Regions from separate parts of the Lactococcus taiwanensis genome, predicted to be linked through region 2. Evidence: predicted binding sites of a transcription regulator. Region 2 holds the regulator's gene; each other region holds the start of a gene.
The links. The regulator Rex, encoded in region 2, represses fermentation and respiration genes when NADH is low (regulators of the CRP and FNR family bind a similar motif). The targets are predictions, from matches to a motif close to TTGTGAANTANTTCACAA.
Positions count from the first base shown of each region.

Region 1 (8,211 bases), 760 kb from region 2:
ATCAACAAATACCAGACGGGATTAACAATATTAAAACTATCACGATTTTATAATCGGCTCCTTCTTATCTCTGATGCTATTGGTTTAGGGATATTTACAGTGTTGGGGATTGATGCTGGAATTTCGAAAGGCTACATCCATAATGAATTCCTGATTATTTTCTTAGGCGTCCTTACAGGAGTAGGGGGAGGAATGCTTAGAGATATCGTCGCAAACCAAGTGCCTATGATCTTCCGAGAAAATATCTACGCCCTTCCTTGTGTCATTGGTGGGCTACTATACGTCTATACTTATGATCTATTTAGTAGAGATACCGCCTTAATTTTAGCTGTACTGTTTATTGTTATCGTTCGTATTGTTACCGAAGAGCGAAAATGGAATTTACCGAGCATAGGAAAAATGTGACAACAGAGGGTTTTGAGAGGTTTACTGAATAAAAAGGTGAAAAAGTCACAGTTTATTCTTGACAAGGGGAGTTAGGTTTGATAGAATATAATAGTTGTCGCGAGAGACGAGGGTCTTGAAGCGAGCTAGACCATTGAAAACTGAATAAAGAAGAATGACTCATGTGATGTAGAAATACATCAAAAATCTGTCAATCAATAATGAAAGACAAGCCAGTCACTTCGGTGACTTAAATACTTTATTTGAGAGTTTGATCCTGGCTCAGGACGAACGCTGGCGGCGTGCCTAATACATGCAAGTTGAGCGCTGAAGATTGGTACTTGTACCGATTGGATGAGCAGCGAACGGGTGAGTAACGCGTGGGGAATCTGCCTTTGAGCGGGGGACAACATTTGGAAACGAATGCTAATACCGCATAATAGCTTTAAACATAAGTTTTAAGTTTGAAAGATGCAATTGCATCACTCAAAGATGATCCCGCGTTGTATTAGCTAGTTGGTGAGGTAAAGGCTCACCAAGGCGATGATACATAGCCGACCTGAGAGGGTGATCGGCCACATTGGGACTGAGACACGGCCCAAACTCCTACGGGAGGCAGCAGTAGGGAATCTTCGGCAATGGACGAAAGTCTGACCGAGCAACGCCGCGTGAGTGAAGAAGGTTTTCGGATCGTAAAACTCTGTTGTTAGAGAAGAACGACGAGGAGAGTGGAAAGCTCCTCGTGTGACGGTATCTAACCAGAAAGGGACGGCTAACTACGTGCCAGCAGCCGCGGTAATACGTAGGTCCCGAGCGTTGTCCGGATTTATTGGGCGTAAAGCGAGCGCAGGTGGTTTATTAAGTCTGGTGTAAAAGGCAGTGGCTCAACCATTGTATGCATTGGAAACTGGTAGACTTGAGTGCAGGAGAGGAGAGTGGAATTCCATGTGTAGCGGTGAAATGCGTAGATATATGGAGGAACACCGGTGGCGAAAGCGGCTCTCTGGCCTGTAACTGACACTGAGGCTCGAAAGCGTGGGGAGCAAACAGGATTAGATACCCTGGTAGTCCACGCCGTAAACGATGAGTGCTAGATGTAGGGAGCTATAAGTTCTCTGTATCGCAGCTAACGCAATAAGCACTCCGCCTGGGGAGTACGACCGCAAGGTTGAAACTCAAAGGAATTGACGGGGGCCCGCACAAGCGGTGGAGCATGTGGTTTAATTCGAAGCAACGCGAAGAACCTTACCAGGTCTTGACATACTCGTGCTATTCCTAGAGATAGGAAGTTCCTTCGGGACACGGGATACAGGTGGTGCATGGTTGTCGTCAGCTCGTGTCGTGAGATGTTGGGTTAAGTCCCGCAACGAGCGCAACCCCTATTGTTAGTTGCCATCATTAAGTTGGGCACTCTAACGAGACTGCCGGTGATAAACCGGAGGAAGGTGGGGATGACGTCAAATCATCATGCCCCTTATGACCTGGGCTACACACGTGCTACAATGGATGGTACAACGAGTCGCGAGACAGTGATGTTTAGCTAATCTCTTAAAACCATTCTCAGTTCGGATTGTAGGCTGCAACTCGCCTACATGAAGTCGGAATCGCTAGTAATCGCGGATCAGCACGCCGCGGTGAATACGTTCCCGGGCCTTGTACACACCGCCCGTCACACCACGGGAGTTGGGAGTACCCGAAGTTGGTTGCCTAACCGCAAGGAGGGCGCTACCTAAGGTAAGACCGATGACTGGGGTGAAGTCGTAACAAGGTAGCCGTATCGGAAGGTGCGGCTGGATCACCTCCTTTCTAAGGAATATATACAAGAGTGAGCATTCAACTTTATTCAGTTTTGAGGGGTTTAGTAAAAAACCTACACAAGAATCAACTTCTTGATTGTGGGGCCTTAGCTCAGCTGGGAGAGCGCCTGCTTTGCACGCAGGAGGTCAGCGGTTCGATCCCGCTAGGCTCCATTGAAACGAAAGTTTCAAACTTGAACATTGAAAACTAAATAACAATATCTAATAACGATAAATAAACCGAAAAGCTGTGAATTTTAAAGAATTTACAAACTTATACTTGAAAAACGATGATTTAAATCATCATGGCAAAGTTAATAAGGGCGCACGGTGGATGCCTTGGCACTAAGAGCCGATGAAGGACGTGACTAACGACGATATTCTAGGGGGAGCAGTAAGTACGCATTGATCCCTAGGTCTCCGAATGGGGAAACCCAGCTGCTACTAGCAGTTATCCGTAAGTGAATACATAGCTTACGTGAAGGTAACGCAGAGAACTGAAACATCTAAGTACCTGCAGGAAGAGAAAGTAAAAACGATTTCGTAAGTAGCGGCGAGCGAACGCGAAGAAGGGCAAACCAAGAAGCTTGCTTCTTGGGGTTGTAGGACTGCAACGTGGACTTAAGCATTATAGTCGAATAACCTGGGAAGGTTAATCAAAGAGGGTAATAATCCCGTAGACGAAATAGCGCTTATACCTAGCAGTATCCTGAGTAGGGCTGGACACGCGAAATCCAGTTTGAATCCGGGAGGACCATCTCCCAACCCTAAATACTCCTTAGTGACCGATAGTGAACCAGTACCGTGAGGGAAAGGTGAAAAGAACCCCGAGAGGGGAGTGAAATAGCACCTGAAACCGTGTGCCTACAAGAAGTTCGAGCCCGTTAATGGGTGAGAGCGTGCCTTTTGTAGAATGAACCGGCGAGTTACGTTATGATGCGAGGTTAAGTTGAAGAGACGGAGCCGTAGGGAAACCGAGTCTGAATAGGGCGACTTAGTATCATGATGTAGACCCGAAACCTAGTGACCTATCCATGAGCAGGGTGAAGGTGTGGTAAGACGCACTGGAGGCCCGAACCAGGACACGTTGAAAAGTGTTTGGATGACTTGTGGATAGCGGAGAAATTCCAAACGAACTGGGAGATAGCTGGTTCTCTCCGAAATAGCTTTAGGGCTAGCGTCGAAATGTAAGTGTATTGGAGGTAGAGCACTGTTTGGGTGAGGGGTCCATCTCGGATTACCAATCTCAGATAAACTCCGAATGCTAATACACATGTTCGGCAGTCAGACTGCGAGTGCTAAGATCCGTAGTCGAAAGGGAAACAGCCCAGACCAACAGCTAAGGTCCCAAAATATATGTTAAGTGGAAAAGGATGTGGGGTTGCACAGACAACTAGGATGTTAGCTCAGAAGCAGCTATCATTCAAAGAGTGCGTAATAGCTCACTAGTCGAGTGACCCTGCGCCGAAAATGTACCGGGGCTAAACATATTACCGAAGCTTTGGATTGATATTTTATCAATGGTAGGAGAGCGTTCTTAACCGCGATGAAGGTATACCGTGAGGAGTGCTGGAGCGTTAAGAAGTGAGAATGCCGGTATGAGTAGCGCAAGATAAGTGAGAATCTTATCCACCGTAAGACTAAGGTTTCCAGGGGAAGGCTCGTCCGCCCTGGGTTAGTCGGGACCTAAGGCGAGGCCGAAAGGCGTAGTCGATGGACAACTGGTTGATATTCCAGTACTAGATATGATCGTGATGGAGGGACGCAGTAGGCTAACGGATGCCAGTTAATGGATTCTGGTCTAAGCAGTGAGGTGTGAGATGTGTCAAATGCATTTCTCTTTAACATTGAGCTGTGATGGGGAAGCAACTACGGTTGCGAACTCCGTGATGTCACACTGCCAAGAAAAGCTTCTAGCGTAAAGTCATATCTACCCGTACCGCAAACCGACACAGGTAGTCGAGGCGAGTAGCCTCAGGTGATCGAGAGAACTCTCGTTAAGGAACTCGGCAAAATAGCCCCGTAACTTCGGGAGAAGGGGTGCTGGTGTAAAAGCCAGCCGCAGTGAATAGGCCCAAGCAACTGTTTATCAAAAACACAGCTCTCTGCTAAACCGCAAGGTGATGTATAGGGGGTGACGCCTGCCCGGTGCTGGAAGGTTAAGAGGAGTGCTTAGACGTAAGTCGAAGGTATGAATTGAAGCCCCAGTAAACGGCGGCCGTAACTATAACGGTCCTAAGGTAGCGAAATTCCTTGTCGGGTAAGTTCCGACCCGCACGAAAGGCGTAATGATTTGGGCACTGTCTCAACGAGAGACTCGGTGAAATTTTAGTACCTGTGAAGATGCAGGTTACCCGCGACAGGACGGAAAGACCCCATGGAGCTTTACTGTAGTTTGATATTGAGTACCTGTAAGTCATGTACAGGATAGGTAGGAGCCATTGAAATAGGGACGCTAGTTTCTATTGAGGCGTTGTTGGGATACTACCCTTGACTTATGGTTACTCTAACCCGCTGGCATAATCGGCCAGGGAGACAGTGTCTGACGGACAGTTTGACTGGGGCGGTCGCCTCCTAAAGAGTAACGGAGGCGCTCAAAGGTTGGCTCAGATTGGTTGGAAATCAATCGTAGAGTGTAAAGGTAAAAGCCAGCTTGACTGCGAGAGCTACAACTCGAGCAGGTAGGAAACTAGGACTTAGTGATCCGGTGGTACCGCATGGAAGGGCCATCGCTCAACGGATAAAAGCTACCCTGGGGATAACAGGCTTATCTCCCCCAAGAGTTCACATCGACGGGGAGGTTTGGCACCTCGATGTCGGCTCGTCGCATCCTGGGGCTGTAGTCGGTCCCAAGGGTTGGGCTGTTCGCCCATTAAAGCGGCACGCGAGCTGGGTTCAGAACGTCGTGAGACAGTTCGGTCCCTATCCGTCGCGGGCGTAGGTAATTTGAGAGGATCTGTCCTTAGTACGAGAGGACCGGGATGGACTTACCGCTGGTGTACCAGTTGTTCCGCCAGGAGCACGGCTGGATAGCTATGTAGGGAAGGGATAAGCGCTGAAAGCATCTAAGTGCGAAGCCCACCTCAAGATGAGATTACCCATTCGTAAGAATTAAGAGCCCAGAGAGATGATCTGGTAGATAGGCTGGAAGTGGGAGCGTTGCGAGACGTGGAGCGGACCAGTACTAATCGCTCGAGGACTTTACCAAAGAGTCAAATATAAAATGCTTAAGGTTTATGAGTTAGAAGAATTGTTATTTAGTTTTGAATGTTCAAGGTAACATTTAATGATTTGGTCATCATTGCGATGGAGATACACCTGTTCCCATGTCGAACACAGAAGTTAAGTCCATCTACGGCGGAAGTACTTGGGGGTTGCCCCCTGGGAGATAGGCGAGTGGCCAAGTTTGGGAGTTTAGCTCAGCTGGGAGAGCATCTGCCTTACAAGCAGAGGGTCAGCGGTTCGATCCCGTTAACTCCCATAGGTTGGTTCAGCCTTAATTGAATAGGTTCCGTAGTGTAGCGGTTATCACGTCGCCCTGTCACGGCGAAGATCGCGGGTTCGATTCCCGTCGGAACCGTTAGTAGAAATACTAATGACTCGTTAGCTCAGTTGGTAGAGCATTTGACTTTTAATCAAAGGGTCGCTGGTTCGAGCCCAGCACGGGTCATAATCCTAGCGGATGTGGCGGAATTGGCAGACGCACTAGATTTAGGATCTAGCGCTTAACGGCGTGGGGGTTCAAGTCCCTTCATCCGCATCTTAGGTATTAGCCGACTTAGCTCAGTTGGTAGAGCATCTGATTTGTAATCAGAGGGTCGCGTGTTCGAATCATGTAGTCGGCATTGTCGAAAGGCAGAAAAGGTATTGCGAACGTAGTTCAGGGGTAGAACACAACCTTGCCATGGTTGGGGTCGCGAGTTCGAATCTCGTCGTTCGCTTGTTAATCCTCCCAGTGGGAGTTTTTCTATAATAACCCGGGGTGGCGGAACTGGCAGACGCACAGGACTTAAAATCCTGCGAGGGGTAACCTTCGTACCGGTTCGAAACCGGTCCTCGGGATAGCCAAAGTTAGTAGCAAATGTTACTAACTTTTTTTGTTTCAGTTTAAACGTTGGAGTGAAGCGGTTACTTAGGGATTTTATGAGCTTACACTAGAAAAATACTTCACAAAATGCTATACTAAGTAAGTAATAAAATATTCGGAGGATTTTGAAATGGCAATCGTTTCAGCAGAAAAATTCGTACAAGCCGCTCGTGATAACGGATACGCTATCGGTGGTTTCAACACAAACAACCTTGAATGGACTCAAGCTATCTTGCGTGCAGCAGAAGCTAAGAAGACTCCAGTATTGATCCAAACTTCTATGGGTGCGGCTAAATACATGGGTGGTTACAAAATGTGCAAGCTCCTCATTGAAACTCTTGTAGAATCAATGGGTATCACAGTACCAGTAGCAATTCACCTTGACCACGGTCACTTTGAAGATGCTAAAGAATGTATCGAAATCGGTTATACTTCAGTTATGTTTGATGGTTCACATCTTCCTATTGAAGAAAACTTGAAAGATGCTAAAGAAATTATTGAATTGGCACATGCCAAAGGTATCTCTGTAGAATGTGAAGTTGGTTCTATCGGTGGTGAAGAAGATGGTATTATCGGTGAAGGTGAACTTGCTCCTATCGATGATGCTGTAGCTATGGCTAAACTTGGTGTTGACTTCCTCGCTGCAGGTATTGGTAACATCCACGGACCTTATCCAGAAAACTGGAAAGGTCTCCACATTGATCACCTTGAAAAATTGAACAAAGCACTCGTTGAAGCTATGGGACACAATGTACCAATCGTATTGCACGGTGGTTCTGGTATTCCTGATGATCAAATTCGTCAAGCTATCGCTAACGGTGTTGCTAAAGTTAACGTTAATACTGAATGTCAACTTGCTTTCGCAGCTGCTACACGTAAATTCGTTAACGAATTTGATGCAAACGAAGCAGAATACATGAAGAAAAAACTCTTTGACCCACGTAAATTCTTGAAACCTGGTTTCGATGCAATTACAACTGCTGTTGAAGAACGTATCGATGTATTTGGTTCAGCAAACAAAGCTTAATCAATTTTCATACTTAAAAAAAGGGCTGCTCTTGAGCAGTCTTTTTTTCTTTGTATACCCACAAAAGCAAAGTTGAGTGAATGTTAAGAAAATTATATAAAAGATTGCAAATGATTTAAAAAAATGGTAGTATGGTTACGGAAATAATTTGATTAGTATTTATCCTTTTTGAAGAGGTGTTATTATGCCAAAACGGTTGTCTAAGTTTAAAAAGTGGATTTTATTTGATTACGCACTTCTCTCTTTATTTGTAAGTGGTGTTTATATTGCTTTTAACCATGAATTTTTTAAAGTGAACTGGAAACGATATTATAACAATATTACTTATGAGGAGAAGGTTGACAAAATATTGAAGCATGGCGTTTTTTGGATTCCTGGTAACTTGCATTCTCTCACTGCACCTTTATTGATCGCTTTACTTTTAGGTGGGGCGCTCTTGTCTCTTATCATTTTCGCATTAGTGTGGAAAAACTACTTGGTGAGAACGTGGCTGCCATTATTTTCCTTCATGGGATTTATACTTCCATTATTAATTCGTTATGATGAGAATATTCTTAAGCTACTTGTAATTGGCTATTTTCTAGTCATATTGAGTTCAAGTTTTTCAGTTGCCGCATTAAGGCAGTGGTAAGCGATAAGATTTGATATGAGTGCTTCTATAAAAACATTTTATTTCTCTTCATGAGTCTAAATCTTGATATTTTTTAAATAACTATCATTTTACTATGAATAAATATAAAATTTAAAAAAGGAGAAAAAGTGAATATATTGGGCTTAGTCACGCTTTGACTAAAGAGAAGAGTTTTCATCTAGAATATTTTGGTTACATTATCGCTCGTTTATCGTATATTAATTTAGAAGGGTTATATTTGATTTAAGATTTAAAAGGCGATAGAATGATTATAATGCGAGCAACA
Region 1 is NZ_CP070872.1:1,825,516-1,833,726, reverse strand. Features, by position in the region: gene JW886_RS09050 (trimeric intracellular cation channel family protein) at 1-405, shown strand, start outside; rRNA gene JW886_RS09045 (16S ribosomal RNA) at 644-2,190, shown strand; tRNA gene JW886_RS09040 (tRNA-Ala) at 2,282-2,354, shown strand; rRNA gene JW886_RS09035 (23S ribosomal RNA) at 2,488-5,388, shown strand; rRNA gene rrf (5S ribosomal RNA) at 5,471-5,586, shown strand; tRNA gene JW886_RS09025 (tRNA-Val) at 5,589-5,661, shown strand; tRNA gene JW886_RS09020 (tRNA-Asp) at 5,688-5,760, shown strand; tRNA gene JW886_RS09015 (tRNA-Lys) at 5,778-5,850, shown strand; tRNA gene JW886_RS09010 (tRNA-Leu) at 5,859-5,940, shown strand; tRNA gene JW886_RS09005 (tRNA-Thr) at 5,953-6,025, shown strand; tRNA gene JW886_RS09000 (tRNA-Gly) at 6,050-6,121, shown strand; tRNA gene JW886_RS08995 (tRNA-Leu) at 6,157-6,242, shown strand; gene JW886_RS08990 (class II fructose-bisphosphate aldolase) at 6,398-7,294, shown strand; gene JW886_RS08985 (transporter) at 7,479-7,925, shown strand.
Region 1: a site for Rex is predicted at 6,336-6,353, ahead of JW886_RS08990 (class II fructose-bisphosphate aldolase). Genes of this name have one in related genera too.

Region 2 (8,211 bases):
TTTGGTAACGTTCGCTTTGCTTTTCTTCAACATCATGAAGAGAGGTCACTCCATCATTTTTCCAATTTCGTAAGATTGCCTTAATGTAGTTAAGAGAAACTTTGCGGTTTAGGACTGCTTCGCGCAGTGCTTGTTGAATCAGCTGAAAATCATAATGTTCTTCAAACAGCCAAGCTCTTAACTCTTCCATTTGCACAGGCGAAATCATGCCCATTTCAGCTTCAAACATACTGACCAAAGTCTTAAGCTGACCCTCTTCTTGCTGAGGTTGTGTAAGCTCAGAGCTTCCTGTCGTAACAAGTTGGTCAAGTTTTTGAAAAGCAGGCCGTGTGTCAAAAAAGGTTTCCATCTCCCCATCTCGTTCTAACAAAGCTACTTTCATTGTGCCAAATTTTGCGAGCCGATCAATCGCTTGGTTGACATCATTTAAACTTTTACCTGTCTGAGTGGCAATATCACTTGGCGCAATTTCCCGATTTTCATAGAAATAAAGCCAGACTAGAAAGTCGAAAGCTGAGGGGAAAAGTTTATCAAAGTGAGCGAGCAGTGCACTTGGTAACACCAGATGCCCGACACTGTATTCATCGTAATAATTCATATGCTTATTATAACATATCTTAAGCCCTACACTTATTTAACTTTGATAAGATCTCTTAAAAATAAAAAAGCACCTAGTGCTTCTTATTCTCCTTGATAAATGATTTTGCCCTCACATATTGTATAAGCGACTTTACCTTTCAACTGTTTATTGATAAATGGCGAATTACAAGCTTTTGAGATGAATGTTTCACTTACTGTGATGTCAGTTGTTGCGTCAAAAATGACGAGGTCAGCCGGTCCATTTTCTGCGAGATAGCCTGCATCAAAATTATAAAGTTTAGCTGGATTAACGGTCATTTTTGTCAGTAATTCACTGAGTGTCAAATGGCCTTTTGCGACTAAGTTTGTCAATCCAAGTTGCAAGGAAGTTTCTAATCCAATCATTCCTGATGGTGCCTTATCAATGCTGACATTTTTCTCTTCATGAGTATGAGGGGCATGGTCTGTGGCGATGACATCAATCGTTCCATCTTTTAATCCCTCAATTATTTTATCGATATCAGCCGTTCTACGCAGTGGTGGATTGAGTTTAGCATTTGTCCCTTGCTCAAAAATCATTTGTTCTGTAATCGAAAAATGTTGTGGAGTCACTTCTGCTGTGATTTTTGCTCCTAAATTTTTGGCAAATCGCACCACTTCAACAGATTCTCCAGCTGATAAATGTTGAATGTGCAAGCGAGCACCTGTTTCGTAAGCAATCATGGCATCACGCGCCATCATACTGTATTCTGAAACAGTCGGTGCCCCTGTGAAACCACATTGATGTGCCACTTCCCCATCATTCACTCCTAAAGTTCCAATCAAATTTGGATCTTCTTCATGAATTGAAAGCAGGCTGTCAGTTAATTTCGCTTTTTGTAACGCTTTACGTAAAACTCCAGCATCTGTCAGTGGAATCCCATCATCAGAAAAGCCGATTGCTCCTGCTTCCCTGAGTGCATCAAAATCTGTTAAATTTTCTCCATCAAAATCTTGCGTAATTGAACCCACCGCTTCAATCTTAATGTCTTCTTGGTCAGCAATTTCTAGAGTTTCTGTCAGCACTTTTGGCGTAGATAAAATCGGTTTTGTATTCGCCATCATGACCACAGTTGTAAAACCACCTGCAGCCGCTGCCTTAGCACCACTATGAATCGTTTCTTTATGCGTTTGTCCTGGCTCACGAAAATGAACATGAACATCAATTAAACCGGGCGCTACGACCAACCCTGTCGCATCTATGATTTCTGCATTTTCTACGGTTAAGTTTGAAGCAATTTTTGATATTTTATTTGATTCAATTAAAACATCGACTACTTCATCGCGTTTTGACTTAGGATCAATGAGACGTCCGTTTTTGATTAATAATGCCATTATTCACCTTCCGTTTTGAAAATTTCTTTTCATCAGTAGCTGTTGATCTACTGACAGAGCTGTCAGTAAATTAATCTTGCCAAGTTTCTTGATTTTCTTTGAACTTTTTAAGTAATTCTAATTCTTCTTTTGTCACATAACCCGTTTCTTTAGCAATTTCAATCAATTCAGAATAAGTTGTCAAAGTGGCTAATTTAACACCAGCATCAGCAAATTTTCTGTTCGCTTTTTCTAATTCATAAGTGAAAATTGCAACCACACCAAGAACATCAGCACCTTCACGTTCAGCGGCTGCAACAGCTTCTAAAACAGAACCACCAGTAGAAATCAAATCTTCAACCACAACCATTTTTTGGCCTTTGGCCACACGTCCCTCAACTTGATTACCTGCTCCATGGTCTTTTGGTTTACTACGAATATAAGCAAATGGTAATTTAAGATAGTCAGAAATAATTGCACCATGAGGAATTCCTGCTGTAGCAGTTCCTGCAATGACTTCAACTTCTGGAAATTCCGCTTTAATCAATTCAGCAAAAGCCCCTTCGATTTGGTTTCTTACTTCCGGATAAGCTAAGGTCACCCGATTATCAGTATATATTGGCGACTTAATTCCTGAAGCCCAAGTAAAAGGTTGACTTGGTGAGAGACTGACCGCTTTAATTTCCAATAAATCTGCAGCAATGGCTTTTGATATTGACATGATTTCTCCTTCTCAATTTACTGACAGAATGGTCAGCAATAAAAAACACTTGCCAAGAATCCTAGCAAGTGTAAAAAGTATCAAAAGAAATTCACTTTTACTGACAGAAAATCCTGTCAGTAATAATGAGAATTAATTTTTCCTGATTTCAACCTTGCTAGCCTCTCTGGACTAGTTTAAAAGTTATATTGTTTATTAGTTTAACAAACTTGAGCCAGATTTGCAAGTCTTTTTATATTATTTCCACTAAATTCTCTTCACAACACTTACAAATTTTCCAATTCTTCCATCGCTTCCAAAAGAGTCATTTCTATCTCATCTTTTTCATCATTAAAGCGGTCAATTTCAGCTTGTAATTCTCCTAATTTAACAAAATCAGCGGTATTTTCTTGCATTTCCAATAATAGAGCTGCAATTTTTGCTTCCAAATCGGCTAGTTTCTCTTCACAAGCCTTGATTTCGCGCTCTACTTTACGTCGATTCTTTTGAGCTTCTTTCTGAGCTGTAAAATCTTGTTGAGCTAAACTTTCTATCGGCTCCCCATTTTCTGAAGAATTACTCTCAGCTTGTACTTCTTCTTTTTTCTCGACATAATAATCATAATCTCCCAAAAATTCTGTACTTCCTTCGGGAGCAATTTCTAAAACTTTGGTAGCTACTCTATTGATGAAATAGCGGTCATGAGAAACAAACAAGATTGTTCCTGGAAAATCAATCAAAGCATTCTCCAAGACCTCACGTGAATCAATATCCAAGTGATTGGTTGGTTCATCTAAAACTAAAAAGTTATCGTGATCCATTGCTAATTTAGCAAGTAAAAGACGGGCTTTTTCACCACCCGAAAGCATCCCAACCGTTTTCTTTACATCATCTCCACTAAAAAGAAAGGCTCCAAGCAAATTGCGAATTTCAACTTCATTAAGTAAGCGATGCTCATTCCATAATTCGTCTAAAACAGTATTTGAAGCAGTTAATCTCCCTTGTTCTTGGTCATAATAGCCCAAAGTAACATTGGCACCCAATTTTGCTTGACCTGCTAAAAATGGAATTTGTCCCACAATTGACTTAATCAATGTTGTTTTACCTACTCCATTTGGCCCAACAATGGCAAGGGACTCACCTTTACGCTCGTCAATGTTAATCGGTCCAGAGAGACGATTATCTTCATAACCCACCGTTGCTTCTGAAACGGTCAAAACAACATTTCCAGACGTTTTTTCAGGAGTAAAAGTGACATTAGCCGATTTATCATCACTTGTCGGTGCGTCTAAACGCTCCATTTTCTCCAACTTTTTACGACGTGATTGTGCCATTTTAGTCGTCGAAGCACGAACTAAATTTTTGGCAACATAATCCTCTAATTTAGCAATTTCTTTTTGTTGTTTTTCAAAATTTTTGAGCTCAGTGAGTAATTTTTGCTCTCTTTGTTCAACATAGCGCGAGTAGTTTCCAGAAAAACGAGTCAATTCTCCTCGCGACAACTCCAAGACCTCATTAACTACTTTATCCAAAAAGTAGCGGTCATGACTGACAATCAATAAACTTCCTTCATAATTTTTAAGGTAATTTTCAAGCCAAGCTAAAGTTTCAATGTCCAAGTGGTTAGTTGGTTCATCCAAAATCAAAAGTTGTGGTCTTTCAAGCAACATCTTAGCAAGAGCCAAACGTGTTTTTTGCCCCCCTGATAAACTTGAAATTTCTCTTTCCCACATTGCTTCATCAAAACGAAACCCATTTAAGACAGACTTAATTTCAGATTCATAAGTAAATCCATTTTTCATCCGAAATTCTTCTGATAAAGCATCGTAACGTTTCATCAAAGCTGTCAATTCCTCCCCAGCAAGTTCTCCCATTTGCAATTCCATCTGACGCAATTGCTTCTCCATCTGGCGAAGCAAATCAAAAACAGAAAGCATTTCGGCAAATATTGTCCGTGAGGAATTCAACCCGGTATCTTGAGCTAAGTAATTCATACTTAAATCTTTTGTTTTGGAAATCGTTCCACGACTGGCCTCTTCAACTCCAGCGATGATTTTAAGTAAAGTTGACTTACCAGCTCCATTTCGCCCAACTAAAGCAATTCTGGAGTGATCCTGGAGGCTAAAATTGATATTTTCAAATAAGGTGTCACCGCCGAAAGTCCGTGCAATTCCATTTCCTTGCAATAGTATCATTGTTTGTATCTTCCTTTTTATAACTGATCGAAGTTTCTTCAAAGCAGGTATATTATAACTGCTCCAAAGAAAGCATATGAACTGATTATAACATTTAACAAAGTCTTTTTGTAGTTTTTAAGAAAAGAGAAAAGTGTTCACTGAGCGAGTTGAACACTTTTCTTTAAAAATTATGCTAAAATTAAACGTTGTTTCAACTCCACCTTACGAACTTCCGTTGGTACAAAGGCACGAATCCCTTCCTCATTGAAACCCACTAACAAACGATTATCATCAAAGATAAGTGGACGTTTCAAAAGGCGAGGATTTTTCTGTATTAATCGGATAGCTTCTTCTAAGCTCAAACTTTCAAACTCTTGTTCCAAATTTAGATAGGTTTTTCCGCGTACAGCAATAATATCTTCCAAGCCATTCTCTGTTAAAGATAAGATTTTGATCAAGTCTTCTTTACTCATAACTGTAGAAGACAAATTTATTTCCATAAATTCTAGTTGACGTTTTCGAAGCCATTTTCTAGCTTTTCTGCAGGACGAACAGGAACCACTGAGATAAACTTTAATCATAATTTTCTCCTCATCTTTTTTTCATATTTCTATTCTAACATGAAAGACAAATTAAAGAAAGCGTTTTATGAGATTTCTTTAAAATTATATTTAGTTTTACATCTAAACTTCTGAAAAAAATTGAAAAAAACAATTTAGTTGAGTTTTTCACAAACTTTTGGTAAAATAATCACAAAACATATTATAAAATAAATAAAGTAATTATAAATTCGAGGTATCAACATGAACGAAAATAAAGTAAGTAAGAACTTACCCAAAGCAACTGCAAAGCGTTTGCCCCAATACTACCGTCTCTTCAAAAGCTTAGTTGACGAAAATATTTCTCGTACTAATTCACAACTGATTTCCGAAAAAATCGGCGTCGATGCTGCAACAATTCGACGTGATTTTTCTCTTTTTGGGGAACTGGGCCGTCGGGGTTACGGCTATGAAACTCAAACTCTACGCGATTTTTTCGGCGAACTACTCGGACAAGATCAGGAAACGCCCATTGCTTTAATTGGTGTCGGTAACCTTGGTCGAGCCCTTCTCCACTACCACTTCCAAGAACGGAATAAAATGAGAATCACTCAAGCTTACGATATTGCTGGGAATCCTTTAGTCGGAACACAAACCGACGATGGAATTCCCATTTATAATATTTCTGATCTAGAAAAAAATGTCAAAAAATCTGAAATAAAAACTGCCATTCTCTCCGTTCGAAAAGAAAATGCTCAAGAAGTTGTCGATGACTTAATCAAAGCAGGAATCAAAGGAATCTTAAACTTTGCACCAATTCGTCTTCACGTTCCATCAGACGTTGTTGTTCAATCTATCGATTTAACTAAAGAGCTCCAAACCCTCCTTTTCTTTATGGGAAATAATGAAAAAAATGAATAAGAAAACAGCTAAATCTAGCTGTTTTTTTTTGATGCTATTTTATAGCTTACCTTATTATTTAATCACTATCTCAGATATAATTTGGGAAGCTTGCTTATCAAATGAGGTAGGAATTTCAATCAATTGCGTACTATCCAATAATTTTTGTGACTCTTGTTTAACCCAAACCGGATCTTGAAGGTACCTCACGTCCTGGTAATGATTGGGATCTTTATAAAAATTAATCGTACCATTATGATTTGAACTATAGGTTACAGTACTAGTTCCAGCCATCGTATGATCATAACTAAAGGATAATGTTACCGTATCACGAGGTACAACTACAGAACCTGAAAAAGGAAAAACGGGGTGGTTGGTGCCGTTTTTAGTGACTTCAATAGAAACTGGTCGATGCTGGATCTTATAATAATTTAGCAATGTTTCCGTCACTCGTGCGTATTCAATTTGTTCAGAGCTATATCCTGATAAAGGAAAAGTACTACTTTTGGAGATATTTCCTGTACTGCTCTTCTCAGTTTGACTACCTGCCGTAGCATTATTTCTAGAACTTGATGTGCTTTTTGAACGAGAAAGAGATTTTTGAGTTGATGAACTGGTTACAGAATGTTTTTGAGTTTTTTCATCACTATTTTTTGTACTTGAGCAAGCACTAAGTGTAATTATACCCAGAAATGTTACCGACAAAAGTATCTTTTTTTTCATAATATAATTCTCCTAATAATACCCTTTGAAGTTAACATTAAAAATTGATAAAGTCAAATTTATTTTAATTGTTCACTATCAATTTTTTACATTAGAAAGAAAAAGAATACCTTATTTGTCAAAATCTGAACAAATCATTTTCCAATAATATATTTTAATTGTCCAGCTTCTTTTTTACTTAGGACTTGGTAGTCATATAATGTTTTATAACCTGTTCCAGACTGAGAGATGAGGATAGACCCATCAGAATGTATCTGTTCCACAAAAGCTACATGTCCATAACTAGCATCTGCCCCCAGCTGCCCCGCTTTAAAACTTACTGCACTATGAAGTTGTGGTGTGCTAGTTACCGTGTAACCCGGTTGGTTCTGCCAGTCTTTTCCATTGCCCATATATAATCCATAGTTAATACCAAATTCCTTGGCACGATTATAGACCCACCATGTGCATTGTTTATATGCATAACTTTGTGTGGAGTAATTATTGGTATTTATTGCGCGATCAATAGACCAGCCTTGCGGTAGTGTAGGAAGCGGATCAGAAGGCATCGTTTTCCAAGCAATTGCACCATATTTCCAACCATTTTTAAGGAGGTTATTTTGTTCATAAACATTTGTGGTATAGTTGTGACTACCTGACTGTGCATTCGGATTATAAGCAACATATAAGTTGACGCTCCCCCCCGAATAGAAAACAGGTTTGGCATTGTTATCCCATCGCCAACCAGCTTTGATTAAACTCTTAGCCTCATAATTACTCATAGTATAGTAATGATTCCCTCCCTTAACATTGGGATTATATACTCGGTAGACAGGTGTTCCCTTTGTTGCAGCTTGCCAACCAACTCCTTCGTCGCGCCAACCTACATTTTTCAGAGTGTTTTGTTCATAAAAACTAGTTGTATAAAAATGCTCCCCACTATTAGGATTGTACAAACGATAGACTACTTCTTTCTCACTTGCTGAGACATGTTTACTTGTTAAAACGAATGCTATGAGTAATAAAGCACTCCCCCACAGTCTTTTTTTTTGCATCTAACACGCTCTCCTTCTTAAAATTTTCAACCAACAATAGCATAAGGTTAAAGTACTTCAACATCAATATTAGGTTACTTTAACCCTCAAAATAGTTTAGAAATTTATTTTACCATATAAATCATCCTCTATATTTAAAATATTTTTTCAAATGATTTCATATTAATGTTAAAAATAGATTTTCATCCATCATTAATAAAAAGTTG
Region 2 is NZ_CP070872.1:1,062,161-1,070,371, reverse strand. Features, by position in the region: gene JW886_RS05305 (DnaD domain-containing protein) at 1-598, opposite strand, end outside; gene JW886_RS05300 (dihydroorotase) at 682-1,953, opposite strand; gene pyrE (orotate phosphoribosyltransferase) at 2,024-2,653, opposite strand; gene JW886_RS05290 (ABC-F family ATP-binding cassette domain-containing protein) at 2,920-4,827, opposite strand; gene JW886_RS05285 (Spx/MgsR family RNA polymerase-binding regulatory protein) at 4,998-5,390, opposite strand; gene JW886_RS05280 (redox-sensing transcriptional repressor Rex) at 5,613-6,269, shown strand; gene JW886_RS09860 (hypothetical protein) at 6,324-6,971, opposite strand; gene JW886_RS05270 (CHAP domain-containing protein) at 7,106-8,005, opposite strand.

Region 3 (8,211 bases), 120 kb from region 2:
CAAGCTATTTCATTTTCTTATAGGAAAAGCCGATATTTATGTGTTTAAATAGTAAGCCTTTTAATCCTTATAATATAATGGGTTTTATTGCTTTTATTGGTAAATATATTCTTCTAAAATATCTTGTGCCTGATAGACTAATTTTGCTCCTTGTTGAATAAGATGGTGGCAACCATCAGATTGTCCATCTAAGATGTTACCTGGTACTGAGAAAACATCCCTCCCTTCTTCCATTGCTCTTTCACATGTAATTAAACTGCCACTGCGCAACTTAGCTTCAATAACGACCACGCCACGTGCAAGTCCAGCAATAATACGATTGCGCTCTGGGAAATGATATTTAAGTGGTTTTTCGCCTGGAGCATACTCTGAAATTACAAGTTGATGATGTGCGAGATAGGTTTGTATTTTGCGATTTTCACTAGGATAGAATACATCTAAACCAGTTCCTATTACAGCGATAGTTGGGGTATGTGTTTGAATGGCTGAAAGATGGCTTATGGTATCAACACCGCGAGCAAGGCCACTGACAATTGTAAAAGTTTGATGAAGCTCCCCAATAAGTTTTTGAACTGTTTTTAAGCCCTGAGAACTTGAAGTTCGGCTGCCAACGAATGCCAGCTTAGGGTTCCTCAGAAGAGAAAGATCCCCTTGATAGAATAAAAGTACTGGTGGGTTATAGATTTCTCGTAATCGCTCTGGATAATCTTTGTCAAGAATTGAAAGAGAATTGAATTGCTTATATTTCTCTCTTAAAACTTTTGTATCTTGAGATTTGTATCGTTCGATAAAATCAGCAACAGATCTTACCTGTGAAACCTGAGCCATGCGCCGTAAGCTTAACTTGTCAGAATTTTGCTGATAAAATTTCAGCAACTTATTTACCCCGAGATTAGTCATGCCTGCAGTCTTCCAGCGAAATAAATCAAAATTTGTAATCATAGATACCTCCATTAAAGCTTCTTAAGAGTTATATACGAAATAAATAGAAAAATGTCACTAAAAAGTACTGACAGAGTTGTCAGTACTTTCATAGATTATTCTGCCTCAGTAATATCTGCTCTAAGTTTATCAAGATCAAGTTGTGCCTCAAGAAAGTTTCGATTTTCGGTTGGGAAACTTTGGAGGAGTTGGTCGATCTTACCAATTGCAACATTACCAGAAAATCCTTCAAAATCGATGATATGTCCTCCAAAATGTTTATCCTGGCTAAGAAAATGGAGATGATAACCAGCTACACTAACTCCATGGAAGAGTTCGGGTGTCCAAAAACCTACGATTGTGCCGGTAATTTTCTTTTCCATATATTCGGGTTGTCGAGCAGCAATTTCGACAAAAGGTTCACCTTCTTTACCCCCTGGGGACATCCGTACATGCATGCTATCAAAGCTTCCTTCCAATTTTATAGCATGGAACAAATTTTTGCTTGAGAACTGGGTTTCAATTGCAGTCAGTAATTCTGAATTAATCGCATTTTCCACTTCAAATGACAAAACCTTAGCAAAAGGCGTCACAGCACCATATGGTGCTGTTTCCGATCCAGTTAGTTTACTGACCGTGTTGTCAGCACGCGCTTGATAAGCTTCACCGTCTAAAATGATTACTTCTCCTGTAATGCCAGCGAGCGTGCCAATCCCAAAATCACCGTGTTCTAGTAATTCTGAAATAGTAATACTTCCTTCATAGAGTCCAGACATTAAAGCAGCTAAACTACTATGATGAAACATTTTTGTAGTTTTATCTATCAAATTTTTTCTCCCTATCTTCGTGTCAGTAGCTGACAGAAGTTTCTATCCGTTTCTTTATCTATTTTATCACAAAGTTTTATTAAGCAAGTAGGAAGGATTTGTTAAATAAGACACAAGCAAGTTTTTTGCTTTTATAGCTTATTAAATGGTTAAATTATATTGGATTATAATGTAATCAATAAATTTAAGGAGCCCTCTATGACTCAGGATTATCGAGTTTTACTATATTATCAATATGTTCCCATTGAAGATGGAGAAAATTTTGCCCAAAAACACCTCTCAGACTGTAAAGCATTAGGTTTAAAAGGACGTATTTTAGTTGCTGACGAAGGTATTAACGGAACTGTTTCTGGTACTGTCGAGCAAACAAATGCCTACATGGAACTGATGAAAAATGACCCTCGCTTTAGCTCAACAATTTTCAAAATTGATGAAGCCGAGCAAAATGCTTTTAAGAAAATGCATGTCCGTTATCGCCCTGAATTAGTCAATTTAAGTTTAGAAGATGACATCAATCCCTTGGAACTTACTGGGGCTTATCTTGATCCAAAAGAGTTTCGGGAGGCCATGCTTGACGAAAATACAGTAGTGATTGATGCACGAAATGATTATGAATTTGATTTAGGACATTTTCGTGGCGCCATTCGTCCAGAAATAAGAAGTTTTAGAGAACTTCCTCAATGGATTCGAGATAACAAAGAACAATTCATGGAAAAACGTGTTTTAACCTACTGTACCGGTGGAATACGTTGTGAAAAATTTTCAGGATGGCTCGTTCGGGAAGGCTTCAAAGACGTTGGTCAACTTCACGGAGGAATTGCCACATACGGAAAAGACCCAGAAGTTCAAGGCGATCTCTGGGACGGACAAATGTATGTTTTTGATAGCCGAATCGCAGTTCCAATCAACCAAAAAGAACATGTCATTGTCGGACGTGATTGGTTTGATGGAAGCCCATGTGAACGTTACATCAATTGCGGAAATCCAGAATGTAACAGACAAATGTTAGCTTCAGAGGAAAACGAAGCAAAATATCTTGGTGCTTGTTCACATGAATGTCGAGTTCATCCCAATAACCGTTACATCAAAGCCCACCAACTATCAAATCAAGAAGTTCAAGAACGTCTTGCGCTACTTGAGAAAGATTTAGCATCATAATATAAAAAGTCTATTATTTTTTAATAGACTTTTTATTTTTATCAATTTTCATCCCACTAAAAGTTGCTAGTTCGTGAAAACCAGCTTTTTTAATTAAAGTTCTTGCTTTATGAATTGAAAGCCAATCACGCTTTGCTATATGACTATCCGTTCCTAAAGTTATAAATTTTCCACCTAATCTTTTAAAATTAATCAATAAATCACTATAAAATTGTTCAGTTTTCGGATCATCAAACAATCTAGTATTTATTTCTAATGCTTTTTCTTTTGAAGCTAAAGCCCGCAAGATTTCAAATAAAATCTCCCGATTCTCTGCAAACTTTATTGATTTATCCGTGTAAGGCCCATATCTAGCAACATAATCTAAATGACCAAATGAATTATAATTCTCAAATTTTTGAACAACATCTAAACAAGCTAAAAGATATTCTCTTTGTGCTTCTTCTTTTATTTTCTGTAGATAAAATTCTGTTCCGTCATAAACTTCAATATCTCCAATTTCATGAACAGAGGCAATCACAAAGTCAAAAGGAGCCGAATCAATAAACTGATTAATTTCTGATTTAAAACGTAAATCAATTCCCATTTCCAAACCGATTTTTATTTTAATTTTATCTTTAAATTCTGCTTGTAATCGATTGATTTCTTGAAAATACTCAGGTAGATTTAGTGAAAAATCCATTCCTGGAAAATAAAAATCTCGATGCTCTGTAAAACAAATTTCTTCTAAACCATGTGCTATAGCTTCTGTCACATGCTTTCTAGGAAGCTCCTCGCTATCAGCCGAAAAATGAGAGTGGAAATGATAATCTAATTTTTTCATTTAATCTGCCGTCCTTGTATGAAATTCCTTCTTATTTCCTTCTAGCTGATGCCGTTTTTTTGCTTTTTGCCGTACTTCTTCTAGAGAAATACCTTGCTGATTCATTAATACAAACAAATGATAAAGTAAATCATCAATTTCTCCTAAAAGTTCTCCTTTATCTGAATTTTTACTAGCAATAATCACTTCACTTGCTTCTTCACCAACTTTTTTTAATACTTTATCGATGCCCTCTTCAAGCAAATAATTCGTATAAGATTTTTCGACTGGATGTAACTTTCGGTCGATGATTTGCTTCTCCAACTCTCTGAAAATATCAGAGTCATCAAAAGGAATAAGTTCATCATAAAAACAAGAGTAAGCACCAGTATGACAAGCATTACCAATTTGTTCAACAAAAACCAGTAAAGTATCTTGGTCGCAATCCAAACGCATTCCTTTTATTTTCTGAAAATGCCCTGATTCTTCTCCTTTGTGCCAAAGTTTTTGTCGTGAACGTGACCAAAACCAAGTTTCACCAGTTTCAAGCATTTTCTCAAAAGCCACTTCATTTGTATAGGCAAGCATTAATACTTGATTTGTTTGATAATCTTGAACAACAACAGGAATAAGTTTCTGCTTATGAAAATCTGGTTTCATAAAATCTCCTTCTTAATAATTCTTGCTGAAATATTATTTTTTATAAGTTCGTCTTTAACTTCATCAACTGTTGCTTCGCCATAATGAAATAATGAAGCAACAAGGGCAGCATCGCTTCTTGTTTTTTGAAAAACTTCAACAATGTCCGAAATCTTCCCACAACCGCCACTTGCTACAACAGGAATATTAACAGCAGTACAAACGACATTCAGCATTTCCAAATCGTAGCCTGTCTTTGTTCCATCCTTATCCATTGAGGTTAGTAAAATTTCACCTGCTCCTAATCTTTCACAGTTTTTAGCCCAATCAACTAAGTCAAGACCTGCATTTTCACGCCCACCTTTGATATAGACATCATATCCCCTAGAGTCTGCTCGTTTTTTAGCATCAATAGCAACAACAACACATTGAACGCCAAATTCGTTAGCCGCTTGACGAATAAGTTCAGGATTTTCAATTGCAGCTGAGTTGACGGATACTTTATCAGCTCCTCTAGCAAGAATTCTTCTAAAATCGTCAATTGAACGAATTCCTCCACCAACGGTTAATGGAATTGAAAGTTCACGCGCCGCCCGACCAATTAATTCACCAATAATTTCACGTTCTTCAAAAGATGCCGTAATATCAAGAAAAACAATTTCATCTGCACACTGTTCTTCATATATTTTGGCCAATTCCACTGGATCACCTATTTCTCTTAAACCCACAAAATTGATTCCTTTAACAACCTTACCATTTTTAATATCAAGACAAGGGATAATTCTTTTAGTTAGCATTCCTGAACTCCTTTTCAAGATTAATTTTTCCCTCATAGTAAGCTTTCCCAACAATAATCCCATAAAAGTCAGAACGAGTTGCACGTTGAATATCAGAACTATCCTTTACACCTCCAGAAATAATCACGTTTAGGGAATTTTCCTTTGAAATTTCATCATAAAGTTTAAAATTTGGACCTGTCAGTGTTCCGTCTTTGGAGATATCAGTAATAATAGTTGTTTTAACCCCTATTCTCTCTAATTTTTTTAAAAATGACAGATAAGGAAGACTCGTTTTTTCTAACCAACCACTTGTTGATACAAAACCCTCTCTAATATCTACCCCAACAATGATTTTGCTTGGGCCGTATTTAATTAATACCTCCCTAAAAAAATCAGGGTTTTCTACCGCTGCAGTTCCTAAAATCACTCGTTCCACACCAATTTGTTCAAGATAAAGTCTAACTGTATCTAAATCTCTAATTCCACCACCAATTTCGATTTTCAATCTTGTTTTATCTTTTATTTTTCGCACAAGCTCTAAATTGCGAGTTTGTCCTATCTTAGCACCATCTAAATCAACCAAATGCAGGTCAGTCGCTCCCATTCTTTCAAATTTTTGAGCAATTTCAAGTGGATTTTTTGAATAGACCGTTTTTTTATCATAATCTCCTTTGTAGAGACGCACGGCTTCTCCATTTTGCAAATCAATTGCAGGAATAATCTTCATTTAATTTCCTCCAAGAATGCTTTTAGTATCTTTCTGCCAATTTCTCCACTCTTTTCAGGGTGAAATTGACAACCTATTACATTATTTTTTCCAACAATTGCCGGAATTTTTACTTCACCGTAAATGGTGTAGGCAATGAGTTCATCATCAGGACAAGTCGCCTGATAAGAATGGACAAAATAAACCTCATCATTATCAATCAAATAATGAGTTATTGGACTGGTTTTAGCCAGGTTTAATTGATTCCATCCCATATGCGGAATTTTTTCATTAGTTTTGATTGGAATTACTTCTCCCTTTAAAAGTCCAAGGCCTTGTCTTTCTTCCATCTCGTATCCTTTTTCAAAAAGTACTTGCATTCCTAAGCAAATTCCCAATATCGGTATTCCAGCAGCAGCTCGTTCTTTTAAAAGTTCAATCAAATTAAACGTTTTTAGATTATTCATTGCTGTAGGAAAGGCCCCAACTCCTGGAAGAATAATTGCATCTGCTTTACGAATTTCCTCTAAATCTCTTGAAATCACTGTTTCTTGTCCCAATCGTAAAAATGCGGCCTGCACACTTTGAAGATTTCCGATATTGTAGTCGATGATAATAATCATTTATAGTAATCCTTTCGATGACGGAATTGAATTAGCTTTCGATTCATCAATACTTACAGCATATTTTAGCGCTCTCGCTGTAGCTTTAAACATGCCTTCAATAATATGATGCGTATTATGCCCATAATGTTCGTTCAGGTGTAAAGTAATCCCAGCATTAAAAGCAAGGGCACGAAAAAATTCTTCGGTCATTTCTGTATCATACCCACCAAGTTTTTGATTCCCTGATAAATCAGCATTAAATACCAAATAAGGTCGTCCACTAATATCTAAATCACAAGTAACCAAAGCTTCATCCATTGGAATGGTAAAACTTCCATAACGTCGAATACCGAGTTTATTACCTAATGCTTCACTGATACATTTGCCAAGAGCAATAGCAACATCTTCAATGAGATGGTGGGGATCCATCCCTACTATTTCATGGTCCCCATGTGCAGTAAGAATTAGGTCAAAGTCGCTATGAAAGGCTAGAAGTATTAACATATGGTCTAGGAAACCAATATTAGTAGAAATATTACTTTTCCCAGTCCCATCTAAGTTTATGGTCAGACTAATTTGCGTTTCCCTTGTATCTCGAGTTAATGTGGCTGTTCTCATTCATCTCTCCTTTTCTTCACCTTCAAATCTCACAGAAATTGAGTTAGCATGAGCCGTCAATCCTTCTGATTTTGCAAATGTCTCAACGTCCTCTTTAAAGTCAGCCAAAACTTCTTTAGGATAATAGCTATAAGTTGAATATTTTATGAAATTATAGACACCCAAACCAGAGTAAAATTTGGCTGTTCCTCCAGTTGGTAAGACATGATTGCTTCCTGACATATAGTCGCCTAACGGTTCTGGCGTATACTCTCCAATAAAAATTGAGCCAGCATTTTTGATTTTTGGAAGCTGGACTAAGGGTTCACTAGTCAAAACTTCTAAATGTTCTGGAGCAAGCTGATTGGAAACATCAAAGGCTTCATCAATATTTTTTACAACAATGGCTCCACCGTAATTACTGATGGAACTTTCAATGATTTCACGACGTTCCAAATTTTGAACTTGTCTATTTAATTCCTCATCTACTTGTTGAACAAGTTTTTCAGAAATCGTCACTAGAATCGCTGACGCAAGTTTATCATGTTCTGCTTGCGCCATTAAATCAGCAGCGATATATTTTGGATTGGCAGTTTTGTCAGCAATAACTAGAACTTCTGACGGACCGGCTATCATATCAATATCTACCACCCCATAACAGATTTTCTTAGCTGTAGCCACAAAAATATTTCCGGGTCCGACAATCTTATCAACTTTAGGAATAGATTCTGTCCCATACGCAACGGCAGCAACGCCTTGTGCTCCACCCACCTTATAGATTGTTTCTATTCCACAAACTTCAGCAGCTGCTAAAATATTTGGATTTACTTTTCCATCAGCTTTAACTGGAGTAATCATAATAATTTCTTTGACGCCTGCTAAAAGCGCTGGAACAGCATTCATAATGACTGTTGAGGGATATGCAGCCGTTCCTCCGGGAACATAGAGAGCAACACGTTCCAGAGGACGCGCAATTTGTCCCATGATAACACCATTTTCCTTAAAAATATTCCATGAATTTCCTAGTTGGTGTTTATGAAATTCTTCAATCTGTGATTTGGTACGCCTAAGAATTTTAAAATAATCCTCTTCAATTTGTTCTAGTCCTGTTTCACGTTCCATGCGCGTGACGAGTAAATTACTAGTATTCACATCATAACCGTCGAACTTTTTAGCA
Region 3 is NZ_CP070872.1:1,179,412-1,187,622, reverse strand. Features, by position in the region: gene dprA (DNA-processing protein DprA) at 94-939, opposite strand; gene budA (acetolactate decarboxylase) at 1,038-1,745, opposite strand; gene trhO (oxygen-dependent tRNA uridine(34) hydroxylase TrhO) at 1,947-2,906, shown strand; gene JW886_RS05860 (histidinol-phosphatase) at 2,920-3,729, opposite strand; gene hisIE (bifunctional phosphoribosyl-AMP cyclohydrolase/phosphoribosyl-ATP diphosphatase HisIE) at 3,730-4,368, opposite strand; gene hisF (imidazole glycerol phosphate synthase subunit HisF) at 4,365-5,144, opposite strand; gene hisA (1-(5-phosphoribosyl)-5-[(5-phosphoribosylamino)methylideneamino]imidazole-4-carboxamide isomerase) at 5,134-5,853, opposite strand; gene hisH (imidazole glycerol phosphate synthase subunit HisH) at 5,850-6,455, opposite strand; gene hisB (imidazoleglycerol-phosphate dehydratase HisB) at 6,456-7,055, opposite strand; gene hisD (histidinol dehydrogenase) at 7,056-8,211, opposite strand, start outside.
Region 3: a site for Rex is predicted at 1,847-1,864, ahead of trhO (oxygen-dependent tRNA uridine(34) hydroxylase TrhO). Genes of this name have one in related genera too.